DNA from 4 places in the Heyndrickxia sp. FSL K6-6286 genome. Region 3 is predicted to be linked to each of the others. Evidence: riboswitches for the same ligand, from Rfam matches in the RefSeq annotation. Region 3 holds a riboswitch; each other region holds the start of a gene.
The links. A riboswitch is a leader RNA that binds a small molecule or an ion and turns the genes downstream of it on or off. The one in region 3 is predicted to bind cobalamin.
Positions count from the first base shown of each region.

Region 1: another riboswitch for cobalamin. It lies ahead of MHI39_RS01495 (hypothetical protein); the one in region 3 lies ahead of MHI39_RS11460 (ribonucleoside-diphosphate reductase subunit alpha).
Region 2: another riboswitch for cobalamin. It lies ahead of MHI39_RS14925 (acyl-CoA thioesterase); the one in region 3 lies ahead of MHI39_RS11460 (ribonucleoside-diphosphate reductase subunit alpha).
Region 4: another riboswitch for cobalamin. It lies ahead of MHI39_RS21815 (ABC transporter substrate-binding protein); the one in region 3 lies ahead of MHI39_RS11460 (ribonucleoside-diphosphate reductase subunit alpha).

Region 1 covers NZ_CP152029.1:267,774-271,888, forward strand. The annotation lists gene MHI39_RS01485 (GNAT family N-acetyltransferase) at 1-256, shown strand, start outside; gene MHI39_RS01490 (ABC transporter substrate-binding protein) at 545-1,489, opposite strand; gene MHI39_RS01495 (hypothetical protein) at 1,491-2,036, opposite strand; cobalamin riboswitch at 2,266-2,459, opposite strand; T-box leader at 2,569-2,783, shown strand; gene aspS (aspartate--tRNA(Asn) ligase) at 2,843-4,115, shown strand, end outside.
Region 2 covers NZ_CP152029.1:2,940,393-2,944,507, reverse strand. The annotation lists gene MHI39_RS14935 (MFS transporter) at 1-475, shown strand, start outside; gene MHI39_RS14930 (MgtC/SapB family protein) at 716-1,387, shown strand; cobalamin riboswitch at 1,496-1,678, shown strand; gene MHI39_RS14925 (acyl-CoA thioesterase) at 1,924-2,361, shown strand; gene MHI39_RS14920 (thiol-disulfide oxidoreductase DCC family protein) at 2,440-2,832, opposite strand; gene MHI39_RS14915 (GbsR/MarR family transcriptional regulator) at 3,025-3,579, opposite strand; gene MHI39_RS14910 (betaine/proline/choline family ABC transporter ATP-binding protein) at 3,886-4,115, shown strand, end outside.
Region 3 covers NZ_CP152029.1:2,266,209-2,270,323, forward strand. The annotation lists gene MHI39_RS11455 (ribonucleotide-diphosphate reductase subunit beta) at 1-408, opposite strand, end outside; gene MHI39_RS11460 (ribonucleoside-diphosphate reductase subunit alpha) at 425-2,683, opposite strand; cobalamin riboswitch at 2,854-3,039, opposite strand; gene MHI39_RS11465 (hypothetical protein) at 3,159-4,115, opposite strand, start outside.
Region 4 covers NZ_CP152029.1:4,313,162-4,317,276, reverse strand. The annotation lists gene MHI39_RS21825 (bifunctional 3-deoxy-7-phosphoheptulonate synthase/chorismate mutase) at 1-140, shown strand, start outside; gene MHI39_RS21820 (sodium-dependent transporter) at 236-1,585, shown strand; cobalamin riboswitch at 1,673-1,861, shown strand; gene MHI39_RS21815 (ABC transporter substrate-binding protein) at 2,100-3,068, shown strand; gene MHI39_RS21810 (cob(I)yrinic acid a,c-diamide adenosyltransferase) at 3,097-3,693, shown strand; gene MHI39_RS21805 (iron ABC transporter permease) at 3,797-4,115, shown strand, end outside.

The sequences.
Region 1 (4,115 bases), 2.0 Mb from region 3:
TGGATTAGAGGATGTTGATTTGGGTTTTGCTTTTCTGAAAGACTTTACAGGTAAAGGGTATGGATATGAATCAGCTCGGGCAGTCATGATCTATGCAAAAACCGAATTAAATATAAGTAGGCTCGCAGCCATTACAACTACCGATAATCATGCATCAGAAAATCTTTTATTAAAATTAGGATTTCAATTTGACTTATTAACGAAATTATCCCAGGATGCTGATCCATTAAAACTATTTATAAAAGAGCTAAATTAAAAAAGGCTTTTTAGGATTCGTTTTACCTTTAGGCTGTTTTCGTATCGTTTGTTACTTGTGTAAAAGATTTTTTTTAAAATTATTCTCCCTGCAAAATCGAAATTTATTCAGCAAAGAGGTAGTGCCGAGAAATATATTAGATAGATTCGGTTTTGCTCACTACTATTCTCTAAGTCGAGATATTCGAACTTAGTTATCTTTATGATGTTCTTTTCATGAATTCTGAAAGTACTATATTGATTATAGCTAAAGTTAAAAGCTGGAGTGATCAACACTCCAGCTTTAGTCTCATTTAAAATATTCTGGGTACGCCATTTTAGCAACTAATTCAACCGCTTCAGCAATTCTTGGGCCTGGGCGCGACATGATATCCGAGTCCAATTGGTATACTCTATCCTTATTAATCGCTTCTATGGTTTCCCATCCTTTACGAGCTTTGATTTCTGCTACAGGGCCTTCGATATAATCGACAGTTGTTGCAATGATTTCAGGATTCTGCTTGATGACTGTCTCTTCTGAAACCTTGATCCAACCTTCTTGATTCCCAAAGATATTCTCTACACCAGCTGTTTGGAGGATTTCTTGTTGGAATGTGTTTTTGCCTGTTGAATAAATATCAGGAGATGGGCTTATTTCAAAATATACGCGTTTTGGTTTTTCGATATTTTTTAATTTATTTTCGATATCATTTATATGAGTGCGAATATTGGTAATAAGTTCTTCCCCTTTTTCTTTCACACCCATTACTTCTGAAATTTGTTGGATATCACCATAAACATCCTCAAAGGAAGAAGCAGATTGTATGACAAATACAGGAATACCTGCATCTTCAATTGGTTTTAAGGCATTTTCATCTCCGATTGTATAAGCAATGACAATATCTGGTTTTAGTGCAATAATTTTTTCTGTATTAATGGTAACAGAGTCCGATACACGTTCAATTTTACTTGCTTGCTCTGGATAATTATCATATTCCGTTGCGCCAATTACTTTATCTCCAGCTCCAATGGCAAAAAGAATTTCAGTATTACTAGGCTGCAATGAAATGACCGTTTCAGGAGCTTTTTTGAAGGAAACTTCTTTGCCCGTATCATCCTTCACGGTATACACTTTTACTTGTTCAGGTGTATCCCCTTTTTTAGGTTCATTGCTGCTCTGATTGGATTGGCAGCCTGCTAAGAAAATGATTAACATGATAGCTGTTAGCCAATGAAACAAATGATATTTCTTCAAGTTATTTCCCTACTTTCTTTTTTATCGGTCTTATTGGATAAGATTTACTGACAAATTGGATTTCTTCAACACCTTTATCCTTGTTTACATAGACCGCCATGTAAAATAGGACATTAGCTAGTAGATTCGTATAATTGAATAAGATATCCGGAACCTCTCTTTCAAGACTTACCTTATGTAAAGCACGAACGGACTTTTTTGCCTCACTTCTACATACATGTAGAGCACATGCAGCAGCCGTCCCTTGTGGAAGTACAAATCGATCAATGCGACCATCTGTTTCCGTAACATAAAAATCATACATGCTGCTTAGACGATTTAAATCTTCCTCGCTAATGGCAAGCTTTCCGCGTACAGATCCATTTAGATGATAGGCCATTGGAAGCAAGTACATTAAATCTTCATAAACAATAGGAATATCCTTTGTTAAGGAAGCAGCTTGTCCAATACGCGTTGTTAATGAATCTGTTCTAATTTCGAAATCAACGGTTGAAGCGGATTCGCGCATAAAGGGATAGCATAAATAACGTAAGTCTTTTTTTACCATGTCTTTTTCTCCTAATCTTAAATATTTTAAATGCTTACCTCATAACACTTCAGAAAAAATTCGTCTGGTTTCGATCTATATAGTTTCATAACGAGGATATCAATATACTTGTAAAATAGAACACAAAAAAACCGCCCAGATAGAATTTGGCCGGCGGGAAAATGATCCTTTATTAAACGATATGAAGAACCAATCGAGCTGCCATAAAATCTCTTATCTTCCGAAGAGCATGTTACGTTCAAGAATAGGCAGGTCTCCTGGCTTGTGCGTCAATTTACTTTAAGAACCTTCCCGTTTTCGATGTTGCAAACAGTGGTTTACTTCTTATTTCATCGGCACTTACAGTTGCGGAAACAGCTTCGGTATCACACCGAATTCCCTATTAATGCTAATATCTTAGCAACCTATTCCCTGCAGGTATTCACTTACTACAAGTGTACAATGAAGAGAGTGAATAATGAAGCATTTTTTTATACTCTGAATAGGTTGACATTTTCCTTTCGTAAATATATAATCTTCTACAATCAAAATATGGAAATCAATGATCGGAAGGAAATGATAAGTCCTTGATTATAGAGAGCGTTTGGTTGGTGGAAAAACGCATCAAGGTTATCATGGTGACATCCGTAAGTGCTGAAAGAAATGCTTAAAGGCAAAGTAGAATCAGACGGTACCACTCGTTATGTGGAATGAGAGGCTGGTAAAAAGGCAATCTGGGTGGTACCACGGAAAAAATTCGTCCCTATGTTTATATAGGGGCGAATTTTTTTATTTGATTCTTTATCAATGAAAAGGAGGAAGTCAAAATGATTCGAATAGTAACGACGGAAACACCTTATAAGGCTGGTGAAACGGTAAAATTATCGGGTTGGGTTCACAAACAACGTTATTTATCAAAAGTTACCTTCCTGTTACTTCGGGATAGGGGCGGGATTATTCAATGTATTTTGGAGAAAGAATGGTTAAATTTCAAAGTAGAAAATGAATCAATTGTTGAGATCATCGGGGACGTTGTTGAATCAAAGAAACAAAAATTGGGCGTAGAAATACATGTGAGAGATATTAGAGTGATCAATAAAAGTCAAAAGGAGATCCCATTTGAAATCAATCAATCGGAATTGAAAGCTGGAATGGATCATCTTCTTAACCATCGTACCTTATCTTTAAGACATGAAAAAAATCAAGCCATTTTTAAAATTCAAAGTGTATTATCACAGTCATTTGGCGATTTTTTTACATCACATGGATTTACACGAATTTTTACACCAAAAATTGTCTCTCAGGGTGCAGAAGGAGGTGCAAATGTATTTAGCCTAAATTATTTTGGGAAAAACGCCCATTTAGCACAATCACCTCAATTTTATAAACAAATGATGGTAGCAAGTGGTTTCGAACGTGTTTTTGAAATCGGGCAGGTATTTCGAGCGGAGGCACATCATTCATCAAGACATTTAAATGAATATGTTTCTCTTGATGTTGAAATAGGATTTATTGACGATGTAAAAGAAATTATGGAATGGGAAACAGATGTACTTAAATATATGATCTCACGTGTAAATGACCAATGTAAACGGGAGTTAGAAATTCTTGATGTTAAACTTCCGTGTATAACTGAGATTCCGTGCTTAACTCTTTACGAAGCACAGGAAATATTAAGTAGTCAATATCAAAAAGCATCTCCTGAAGGGGACCTAGATTCCGAAGGAGAGCAATTAATAGGTGAATACGTAAGAGAAAAATATAATAGTGAATTTGTCTTTATTACCAATTATCCATGTGAAACACGTCCAATGTACACGATGCCTAGTAATGATTTAGGATTAACAGAATCATATGATTTATTGTACAAAGGCTTAGAAATTACTTCTGGTGGGCTTCGTATTCATGATTATGAAATGCTGTTACAGTCATTCTCAAGTAAAGGATTAAATCCAAATGATTTTGCCTCATATATTGAAATGTTTAAATATGGTGTACCTCCACATGGTGGATTCGCCATTGGACTAGAGAGATTGACAGCAAATATGACAGGAGTAGGAAATATTAGGGGGGCAACAGCATTTCCTAGGGATATTGAGA
Region 2 (4,115 bases), 670 kb from region 3:
GTATTCATTAAGTCAGACAATCGTCGGTTTTATTTTTATTGTATATATTGTTGGAACGTTTAGTTCGACATGGATGGGAATGCTTGCTGATCAGCATGGTAGACGTAAGATTTTGCAATTATCTTTATTGATTTTGCTAATCGGAGCATGTATCACGTTAAATACAAATCTTTGGTTAAAAATTATTGGAATAGCCGTTTTTACCTTTGGATTTTTTGCAGGACATTCCATTGCAAGTGGCTGGGTTGGCAAATTATCGACACATGATAAAGCACAAGCCTCGTCACTTTATTTATTCTTTTACTATATAGGTTCAAGTATAGGTGGTACGGTGGGAGGTATGTTCTATAGTGATTTTGGTTGGATTGGTGTAATAGTAATGATTATAGTCTTTACAATTATTGCAATAGGATTATCTGTGCGTTTAGGAACGATTGCCAAAAGAAAATTGCAACTTTCATCGCATAAGTTATAAATTAAATGCAGGATTTCTATTTTAAGAGCTTGCAACTAAGTTCGAGTGTATATTTTTATACACTCGTTTTTTTATTTTTTAAGTAGGATAAACTAATAAAACATATATAAATAGATGTAACTTAGTTTTGCTAGTGAGATTGAAACCTAATCAAACCTTTAGAAAGGAAAAATGAATCTATGTTAGATTTGTAATAGCATAATCATCAAAGCCATAAATTAATGGGGAAAGGGGTCATATATAATGATAGAGCTTGAATTAATTGCAAGACTTGTAATTGCGGGGATATTGGGAGCACTTGTCGGATTTGAAAGAGAAAAGCGTTATAAAGAAGCAGGATTACGTACCCATTTCCTTGTGGCCGTCGGAAGTGCATTAGCAATGATCGTTTCAAAATATGCATTTTTTGATGTTGTAAATAGTGGAACAATTGAATTAGACCCAAGCCGAATTGCGGCAGGAGTCATCAGTGGAGTTGGTTTCTTAGGTGCAGGTACCATTCTTATACAACGTCAATCCGTTCATGGGTTAACAACTGCAGCTGGACTTTGGTCAACAGCTGGAATTGGATTAGCGATAGGTGCAGGCATGTATATTGTAAGTATTTTTGGAACGCTCTTAGTATTAATTGCTTTAGAAATTTTAAGTAGATTATTTCAACCAGTTTTTCCGAAGTTTCATAAATTAACGATTCATGTTCGAACAAATGAAGCGATTTCTGCGGCACTCACTATTTTATCCGAAAATCATTTAGATGTGAAATCGTACCAGGTAAAAGTAACGTCAGTTGATAATCATCCACTTTTTGTCGTGGATTTACAATTAAAATCAAAGAAGTTGAAGAAAAAGGAGACTGAAATATTAAAAATGTTGCAAACGATTCCTGAACTGGAAAGTATAAAATTTGATTAAGCAACAGAAAGAGAACAAATCGTTCAATATTTTTCACTTAATCTTTAAAATTATAAATTGTAAGTCAATTCATAATATATTATGATAATTCTATACTACTATAGTGAAATATTTGCCGATAAATATGGTGTTTGCCAAAAATTAAAAGGGAATCTGGTGAAATTCCAGAACTGTACCCGCAACTGTAAGTGTTGACGAAATAAGGATAACCACTGTCCAATTTTGGATGGGAAGGACTTAAAGTAGAATGATACACGAGTCAGGAGACCTGCCATATTTATAGCGACTTATTTTCCTCGGGAGTTGGGAAGATTCGTACACATTGGTAGATTAATAGACAATTAATGATTTGGTCTGTTCTGCTATCAGCGTATTTTTAGGACTGGCTAACAATATGTGATTTACCATTTAAGATAGGTAAAACATCTATTTTATGTTAGGGGAATCTGTCTTAAGAAAAATGGTCAGTACCTTTAATTTTAATTTCTTCTCTCCTGTACTTCATAGTGGTAAATATACATGAAAGTGGAGAAATGATGGAGAAAACAATTTCTGTAAATGTATCAAGAACCTATCAAACTAAACTAGTATTACCTCCAGATACGAACCATATGGAAACTATTTTTGGAGGAACCATCTTATCGTATATTGATGAAATTGCTGCTATTTCAGCAATGAAGCACTCTCGAAAAGTCGTAGTAACTGCGTCAATCGATGCTGTTCATTTTGTTTCCTCTGCAAAAGTTGGCGACATTTTGACTTTAGAGGCATTTGTCCTTTCAACTGGGAGGACATCAATGAAGGTTTATGTAAAGGTCGAGTGTGAGAATTTAGAGGAGGAAGAAAAACGATTAACAACTACATCCACCTTAACAATGGTAGCACTTGATGAATACGGAAAACCGACACCAGTGCCAAAAGTTATGCTGGAAGCTGATTGGGAAAAAGAGTTATTACTCAAAAAACAGCCTTAAAATATTTGTATAAAAAATGGAGTCGTTCTTTACATTTATATGACGACTCCATTTTATTTTTATCATAATGATAGGTTACTATAATAAGAATCTTTCCTGATCTTCCTTTGATGGGATCATACAGCTATCCCTTTTACCAAACCAGCGATAACGATTTTTCGCGATAATATCGTAGATCAAATTTCTTATTGGTAGTGGGATAATTCGAAAAGCATATCCCCATTTCCATAATCCATTAAGACTTCGGCAAACTCGTAATGCCGCTTCCGATTTTGTGTACAATTTGCCACCCTCAATAAGTACAAAGCTGTCAATTAAGCTGTTTACTCTATACTCCATTAATAATTTTTCCCCAACTTCGCTTTGAAGAGAAGCAAATTTAAAATATTTATTTTGGTCCCTTTTTATAATAAATTGTACGCTTCCATTACAAAAATTACATACTCCATCAAATAGTATAATTCCAGTCAATTGGTCACCTTCTTTTATAGGATGAAAGGAAATAATGAGAGTGAAAAATTTTATAACGTTTATATTTATTTTAACTTAGAAAAAAGCTTAATAAAAAGCAGTAGATTTTTACATGAAAACTACTGCTTGAAATATTTTCTATGTTTTATTTCAATATAAAAAGGGTATATTACCACGGAGCTTATATGTTAATTATTTTCCTCTCCATTCAGTGGTTTTCGGCACATGCTCGAATATTTCACCACTTTCAAAAAAGTCAACTAAACGAGTAAGCCATTGATAATAATCCGACCAAATTTTCATTTCCTTTAATAATTCATTGATTTGATCTTCTGCTTCCTGTGATAATTCTTCATTATCTTTTAACATCAGCAGCTCACGTGTTAATTTTTTTTCAAAAATTTTATTGCGGTTAATCGTTTTTCTCCAATTTGAGGTGAAAATTGAAATAAAGGTTTCGTAATAATCTGTTTCTACATCATAAATATCTTTACGAACCCCTTTTTCAAAAACTTTTTCAGCAATATTAATATCTAGCATCTCTCTAACAACTTGACTCATTCTTGTTTTACTCATTCCAGTTGCAGTGGATAGCTCATCTAATGTCATTGGTTTTCTATTCATATAAATAATACCAAGAATACGACCGACTGTAGGGGAAACTCCATACGTCTTCATATTATCAGCAATTTTTTCAATATATTGTTCCTTAGCTTGATCAATGACTCGCAAGTGCTTTTCTTCCATAGGTAGTTTGCTCCTTTAAATACCTCATATACAAAGTCAATGTATCATATATCCAATGAAAAATAAAATCTTTTCTGAATGAGGAAATGAAAGCAATAAGGAGGAATAGTAAGAAATGAGAGGATGATAGTCTTTAACTATTTATATTAATGTAAAATTGATGCAATATATGCAATCTATAAACTTTTTATTTTACAAACTTTACGTTATACTTAAATAGTGACATATACGAAAAAAATTGCATAGTATACCAAATGGTTAATTGTTCCAACTGTTTCATTGGTAAAATTACGGAGGTGTATCGATTTGTTAAAATTTGATCATGTTACAAAGATATATAAGGGAGGAAAAAAAGCGGTTGATGACTTAAATCTTGAATTTAAAGCAGGCGAATTTATCGTTTTTATCGGTCCAAGTGGTTGTGGGAAAACAACGACGATGAAAATGATTAACCGTTTAATAGAACCAACAAGTGGAAGTATTTATATTAATGGAAAAAATATTTTAGAAAAAGATCCCGTACAACTTAGACGTGA
Region 3 (4,115 bases):
CTTTGGGACAATACTAGATAAAACATAGGAATAGGAATGATTGTGAATAACTTCTTGCTGGGCCAAAATAATCATTAGTGCATTTAAGCTAGAATCTGTTAAGTAATCGGCTACTTTGCCTGCGTAATCGGTTTGAATACTATCTAGTAAGGCTAATAAACCAATGATTTTTAAGAAGGCATCCTGTTCTTCTTTTGATAAAGTTGGGAACTGTTTTATATCTTGGGACATATTTATTTCAAACGGTGTCCAAAAATTTCCTAGCATTTTCTTATATTTAGGATAGGCCCAAGAAAAGCGAACATCATCCCAATTAAGTATATTGGAGCATCTTCCATTAATGATTGATGTTGATCGGTTTGGTGCTGTATTGTCAATGATCTTGCGTGTTTGTAGTTTATTAGACATTCCTTTTTCTCCCTTCTTAACTTGAACAAGAATCACATTCTTCTAACGTTGTAGAGGTAGAGCGTAAATAATAGCTAGTTTTTAAACCAGCTTTCCAAGCATGAAGATGTAAATCTAATAGCTCCTTCGCCTGAACGGTATTTTGAACATAAAGATTAAATGATATGGATTGATCAATATGTCTTTGTCTGGCTTCATTTTGCCGGATACTCCAATGCTGATCTATGAAATAGGCGGATTTATAATACCAAGTTGTCTCTGCATTTAGATCCGGAGCGGTTACGGGGATTTTATAATCCTTTTTTTCCTCTGAATAAAACTTTTGAAAAATTGGATCAATGCTTGCTGAGCTTCCTGCTATTAATGATGTTGATGAGTTAGGAGCAACTGCCATTAGGTAGCCATTTCTTATCCCGAATTTTTGGATATCTTGGAATAATCGTAACCAGGGATGGGAGCTTTCAGAGTTGAAATATCCTCTAGCATCAAAATAAGAACCAGTTTCCCAATCCGATCCGTGGAACAGCTCATATGCGCCCTTTTCTTGTGCTAATAACATGCTAGCCTTAATCGTTAAAAAGGCAATTTTTTCATATAGTTTATCTGCATATTCAATTGCCTCTTCACTTTCCCACGAAATTTTCTCTAAAGCTAGTAAATGATGCCATCCAAATGTTCCTAATCCTATTGCACGATATTTTTTGTTCGTTAATTGTGCTTGTACGACAGGGATTGTATTTAAATCAATGACATTATCTAGCATCCGAACTTGAATTGGGATAAGTTTTTCAAGAACATCATCTTTCACTGCCTTAGCTAAATGAATAGATGATAAGTTGCATACAACAAAATCGCCTGGCTGTTTTTCAATCATGATTTTCCCATCCTCAGTGTATTGGCTGATCATCGTTGTAGGGCTTTGATTTTGCATAATTTCTGTACATAAATTACTAGAATAGATCATACCTTGATGCTTATTTGGATTTTTTCGATTCACTTCATCACGATAAAACATGAAGGGACCACCTGATTCAAGTTGGCTTTTCATAATTCTCTTCATCAATTCAATCGCGGGTATACTCGTTTTCGTCAGGGTAGGGTGGTTAACACATTCCCAGTACTTCTCTCTAAAGCTTCCTTTGCCTTTTTGTTCATCATAATAATCCTCTAGAGAAAAACCTAGGGTTTGTCTTACTTCATGTGGATCAAACAAATACCAATTTTCGCGAGCCTCCACTTGTTCCATAAACAAATCTGGAAGACAAACACCATGAAAGAGATCATGTGTACGTAATCGTTCGTCCCCGTTATTTAATTTAGAATCTAAAAAGGAAGTAATATCCTTATGCCATACATCTAAGTAAACACAAATAGCTCCTTTTCTTTGCCCTAATTGATCCACACTCACTGCAATATTATTTAATTGCTTCATCCAAGGAAGTACTCCAGAGGAAGCACCACTAAATCCTTTAATCGCACTGCCACGGCTACGAATTTTTCCTAAATAAACACCAATACCTCCACCATTTTTTGATAGATTAGCAATATCAGTATGACTATCAAAGATGGCTTGTAAACTATCATCAACAGTATCGATAAAACAGCTCGATAATTGCCCGTAATTTTTTCCTGCATTAGATAGTGTAGGTGTAGCGACGGTCATGTAAAGATTACTTAATGCCCAGTAAGCGTCTTTTACCAACTGAATACGATTCTCAATAGGTTCATTTTGCATTAAATACATCGCAATAATCATCCAACGTTCTTGAGGTAACTCAAACACTCTTTTTTTGTGGTCGGTTGCCAAATATCTGTCAGCTAAAGTACGTATACCAATATATGTAAAAAGTCCATCCCTTGTCGGATCAATAAAGGATTCAAACAAATGAATGTCATCCTCTGTATACTTGTTTAATAATTCTCTTGAATAAATACCATCTTTTGTAAGACGAACAATTAATTCTAGTAGGTTTCCATATTTATTTTTGAATAAGTATCCACGTGTTTGTGAAGCTTTGTAATATAGATGTTCCATAAATAGGTTAGAGGCATGATAAGTCCAATTAGGATTTTCTGCGTTTATGTTTGATAAACATTCTAGAATTATTTGATTTACCCATTCATCCTCGGGTAGCCATGGTTTTTGCTCAAATAAATTTTTACCAAACAACAAGAGCGACGTTAGATCTTCGTTTTTTGTATCAGAACCTTCTAATATTTGCATTATGTGATTCATCCATTCCGTCATTTCAGCACCCTTTGTTACTAGAGTCATTTTTTTCCCTCCAATAGATAATGTGACTTTTAATAAACTTGTCTAAAAAAAGCCATAAAAAAAGATCCGTCACAAGTAAGTTGAGCGGATCAAACGATAGGAAAAGATGTAAAAAAATAAAAGTAAAAAAACTCTCACTATCGTTTCATCTTCTCAATCCCCGAAGAAATTTGAAACTTTCAAGAAAAGGCAGGTCTCCTGACTTATGTGCAGCCTACTTAAGAACCTTCCCATATCTATTTAGATACAGTGGTTAGTCTTGTTCGTTCACAAATACAGTTGCGGGGACAGTTCCGGAGTCAAACCGGATTCCCTATTAAGTCCAGTAAATGGACACCTTCGCTTGAAATAATTCAATATTTAGTTGTGGAAAAATAGTATATAACTATATATTGTGTTTTATCATAGCATATTCGATGCTTTCATGACAATATATATCTATTAAATACTCAAATTCTAATAGAATCTCATAACACTATGATTCTATTTTGTTCTTTAATGTGTTTAAAAATAATAGAGGGTCATCAACACGTAAATGAATAGTATTTACTTTTTTTGTCATACCATACAAGTAAGATGCCTGAATTGGATCTTTTAAAATTATTTCTATTTGTGGCTTTTCCTTGATAAAGTCAGAAGGAGCTGCATCAAAAATAGAAGCTAGTTCCTGCTTAGAAAGAGGAGAGGAACGAGTGTACTCATTGACGGAAAGAATAAGTTTTAAAGGAATATCTATTTTCTTCATGATCCCTGTTTGAAGAATTAGGTTTTGATCCGATAACAAATAAGGGCATAATCTAACTGCTTGTATTTCGGCAAGTAACATGAATAAACCGTATATATTAATCACAAGAGCGATTATTGTTATGATTGGACTCCACTGATGTAATAAAAAGTGAAAGCCTATAGATTCAATAATTAGAGCATGAATGATCATGATATTTAATGCGATCGTACTTGTCTTTTTATGGTATGAAAAGGCCTTGAAGTGTATATGACTAGGTCTTTTTTTCCATGCAAACAAACTATAATAAAAAACGGAGATTTCTGAGATAAGAATAAATAGAAATTTTGAAGGCTTAAAATGGGTGAGAAAGGAATTTTCTAATCGATCCTTAAAAAAAGGAATCCGCTCATGTTTTGATTTGAATGTGTCTATAACTGAAGGTAGTCTTTTTAATAATAATGCTATTAAAATCAATTCAAAAATAATAAAAGTGCCTTCTACAGCAAATAAAATGTATTTTGCAGCGGATAGTGTTTGAAAATAAGTTGCGGGAATAATCAGCCATGCGGCAACATACCCTGCACCTATAATTGCAAAGAGATATTTAATGGAGAGGCGTCTTCTAATTATAAAAAAATATGCTAGTATGGGGATTGTAACAATAAAGTCTAAAAAGGAACCAATAGTGATCAGGGGTGTAATTGG
Region 4 (4,115 bases), 2.0 Mb from region 3:
CAATTGGGGCAGACGCAGTCATGGCTGAGGTTCACCCTGATCCTGCTGTTGCTTTATCGGATTCCGCCCAGCAAATGGATATTCCGCAATTCCATACATTTATGGATGAATTAAAGGGGTTTAAAAACAAACTTGCTTAAAGCAAAATCGTAGCTGTCTATTAAGGGGTCTGACCCCTTAATGACAACTGCAAACGAGAATATAGGAAACATAGTTGTTTACATCTGAGAGGAGAATGAGAGTGAGTCAGCAAGAACAGTGGTCATCAAAGCTTGGCTTTATATTAGCTGCAGCAGGGTCAGCAATAGGTTTAGGAGCAATTTGGAAATTCCCTTATATCGCAGGTCAAAATGGGGGAGGAGCTTTCTTTCTAATTTTTATTCTATTTACATTATTACTAGGACTTCCATTGCTTTTAGCGGAATTCTCCATTGGTCGATTAACACAAGAAAATGCAGTGGATTCGTATCGAAAAATAGCACCAAAAGCGAAATGGCACTGGATAGGAATTTTAGGTATGATTGCGTGTTTTATTTTACTTTCTTTCTATAGTGTCATTGGTGGTTGGATCATTATTTATTTATACAAGGCGATTACCGGTCAGTTAAACGGTCTTTCATCTGATCAATATACACAAGTATTTGGGGACACAATTTCTGATCCAATTATTAGTTTAATCGTGCAATTATTATTTATTCTAATGACGATTGTTGTTGTTGCAAGAGGGGTTCAAAAAGGGATTGAACAAGCAAGTAAGATTATGATGCCTGCATTATTTATACTATTTATATTATTAGTTATTCGTTCAATTACCTTAGATGGAGCAATGGCTGGTATATCCTTTTTACTGCAACCGGACTTTTCAAAATTAACTTCAAAAACGATCTTGGAAGCCATGGGGCAATCATTCTTTACGTTAAGTGTAGGTGTTTCAGTAATGGTGACGTATAGTTCGTATTTACCGAAAAATCAAAGCTTACCCCGTTCAGCTTTTTCTATTGTAGTAATGAATTTAGTCATTGTACTTTTAGCTGGTTTAGCAATCTTTCCAGCAGTATTTGCTTTAGGATTGGAGCCGGGTGCAGGACCTGTACTGTTATTTAATGTACTTCCAACAGTCTTCAGTCAGTTACCGCTTGGAATGCTTTTCTTTATAGCATTTTTAATTTTATTCCTTTTTGCGGCATTAACATCAGCTTTTTCTATGCTTGAAATTATTGTGTCTGTGATCACTAAAAAGGATATAAAAGGACGTAAAAAATGGTCATGGATCATCGGAATTGCCATCTTTATTTTTGGTATTCCATCTGCCCTTTCATACGGAGCGTTAGGTGATGTTACTCTTTTAGGTAAAACATTTTTCGATTTAATGGATTATACCGTTAGTAATATTTTAATGCCGCTTGGTGCCCTTCTTATCGCTATTTTTGTACCACTTAAAGTGAAGAAATCCGTTCTTTACGAGGAATTAAAACAAGGGAGCGGTCTTAAAAGAGGACTGTTCGAAGCTTGGTATTTCCTCATACGTTTTGTTGCACCAATTTTAATTTTTGTTGTCATGTTAGATGTGCTGGGAGTTTGGTAGTGCTGTAAATCATTTATTAGCATAAAATTTTTCAGGATAGTCATCCATATATCTTTCCTGTATAATTGTTAATGGTTGAAAATTTAATATATTGCAACGAAAACAGGTACTTTCTTTGTGAAGGTTTAAAAGGGAAGTTTGGTGTAATTCCAACGCGGTCCCGCCACTGTAAATGGGAGCAAACTGTAATATCCACTTTATCCATTAAAGGATAAGGGAAGGTACAGGGAGCAATGATCATGAGCCAGGAGACCTGCCTGTTTTTTGAGTGCACCAGTTTGCCTACGAGGATAGGGGGGTGTTGACGAAAACGTTTTTTAGCGTGCATGATTTGCTATTATACCGTTTTACATATGACATCTCTTTTATTAGAGATGTTTTTTTTAGGTCTTTTTCATAAAAGATATGAACAAATGTATTGTTTTTTTCCTTCTACATTAATTATGGAGGATAAAGGATCTTTGTGAAAACGGCCATCTTTATGACTATTTTAAATGTAAAAAGGAGTTTACAAATGAAAAAGCTATTAAGATTTATACCTATTTTTTTACTAATTTTTATATTGGCTGCATGTGGTACACAGCAGGATAGTGAAAAGAAAGTAAGTGATAATAAGCAGGAGACTAAGCAACAAGACCAAGCTTTTCCCGTAACAATTACGGATGGAACCGATAAAGAAATTACTATTGATAAGAAGCCAGAGAAAATTGTTTCCCTTCTTCCAAGTAATACAGAAACAGCCTTTGCCCTTGGGTTAGATAAAGAAATTGTTGGTGTCTCGGATTTTGACAATTATCCCGAACAGGCGCAGTCAAAGGAAAAAGTTGGTGGACAAGAATTCAATGTTGAAAAAATAATTTCTTTAAAACCTGATATTGTTTTAGCTGATGCTTCACAGGCTCATAATTCTAAGGATGGATTAAAGCAATTAGAGGATTCAGGAATTAAGGTTATTGCCGTCAATAATGCAAGCTCATTTGCAGATACGTATAAAACGATTGAAATGATTGGTGCAGCAACTGGGACAAAGGAAAAAGCGGATGAAATTGTCGATGGAATGAAAGCAAAAGTTGAAGAAATTAAAGAAAAGGCGGCAGGAATTTCCAAGGAGGAGCAACCAAATGTATGGATGGAAATCTCTGCTCCACCAGATATTTATACAGCAGGTTCAGGTACCTTCATGAATGAAATGCTAGAAATGCTTGGCGCCAAAAATATTGCAGCTGCTGAAGAAGGATGGCCGAAATATTCGGAAGAAGCAGCAGTTAAAGCAAATCCGGATGTAATGATCATAACATATGGTTATTATGTAAAGGACGCAGTAGAACAAGCTTATAGCCGTAAAGGGTGGGAAGAAGTATCCGCCATTAAAAATAAACGAGTATATAGTGTCGATTCTGACAAAGTGTCAAGACCAGGTCCACGTCTTGTGGAAGGTTTAGAGGAAATGGCAAAGGCAATATATCCCGATACATTTAAATAAGTGGAGATAAGAGTGAGGAGGAAATGTTATGAGAATCTATACTAGAACAGGTGACAAGGGGCAAACAAGTATCATCGGTGGTAGAGTAGATAAAGATGATTTAAGGGTACAAGCTTATGGAACAGTGGATGAAGTGAATTGTTTTGTTGGACAAGCGATGGCTGAATTGGATCCCGATCTTTTTTCTGACGTACTTGATGATCTTGAAAAAATTCAACATGAATTATTTGATTGCGGAGGGGATCTAGCGACAAAATCAACTAAACGTCCTTATAAGCTTCAACAAGACATGATTGATTACCTTGAAGAGAAGATTGATGAGTATATCGCCAGTACACCTGAATTGGAACGCTTTATTTTACCTGGTGGGACAAAAGCGGCTGCTTCTATTCATATAGCAAGAACAGTTACAAGACGTGCTGAGCGTCTAGTTGTTAGTTTCTCAAAAGCTGAAGAAATTGTTCCTCCACTCGCTCAAATGTATTTGAATCGTTTGTCGGACTATTTTTTTGCTCTTGCAAGAGTAATTAATCACCGATCAGGAAAAAAAGATGTAGAATATATTCGAAGTGCCAAGGTTTTTCGTGACGGCAAAAGAAAAGAGAACAAAACAGAAGAAAATTGATTGATAGAAATAGGGGCTGTCTAAAGGCATAGGGGTCTGTCTCCTTTTTAGACAGTCCTTTTTCAAATGTACTAAAAGGAGTTGAAAGAGACTGCAGAAGCCAATTACTATTCGGTATCTACGGAAGAATAATTATTTTCCTTATCTATTTGGAGTGGTTTTTTTAAGTTTTTCTATTTTAATAGGCATTTCCATTGGTTCAGTAACGGTGCCAATGAAGGATATCATCCAAATCATCGGAGCGGCTATTTTCCACTTTCCATTAAGTGATAAAATAGATGCGATGAATACGAATATTGTTTTAGATATTCGACTGCCTCGTGTAATATTGGCTGGGCTAGTTGGTGCTTCATTATCGATTGCAGGTGCGGCATTTCAAGGGTTGCTTCGAAATCCTTTAGCAGACCCATATACTTTAGGGG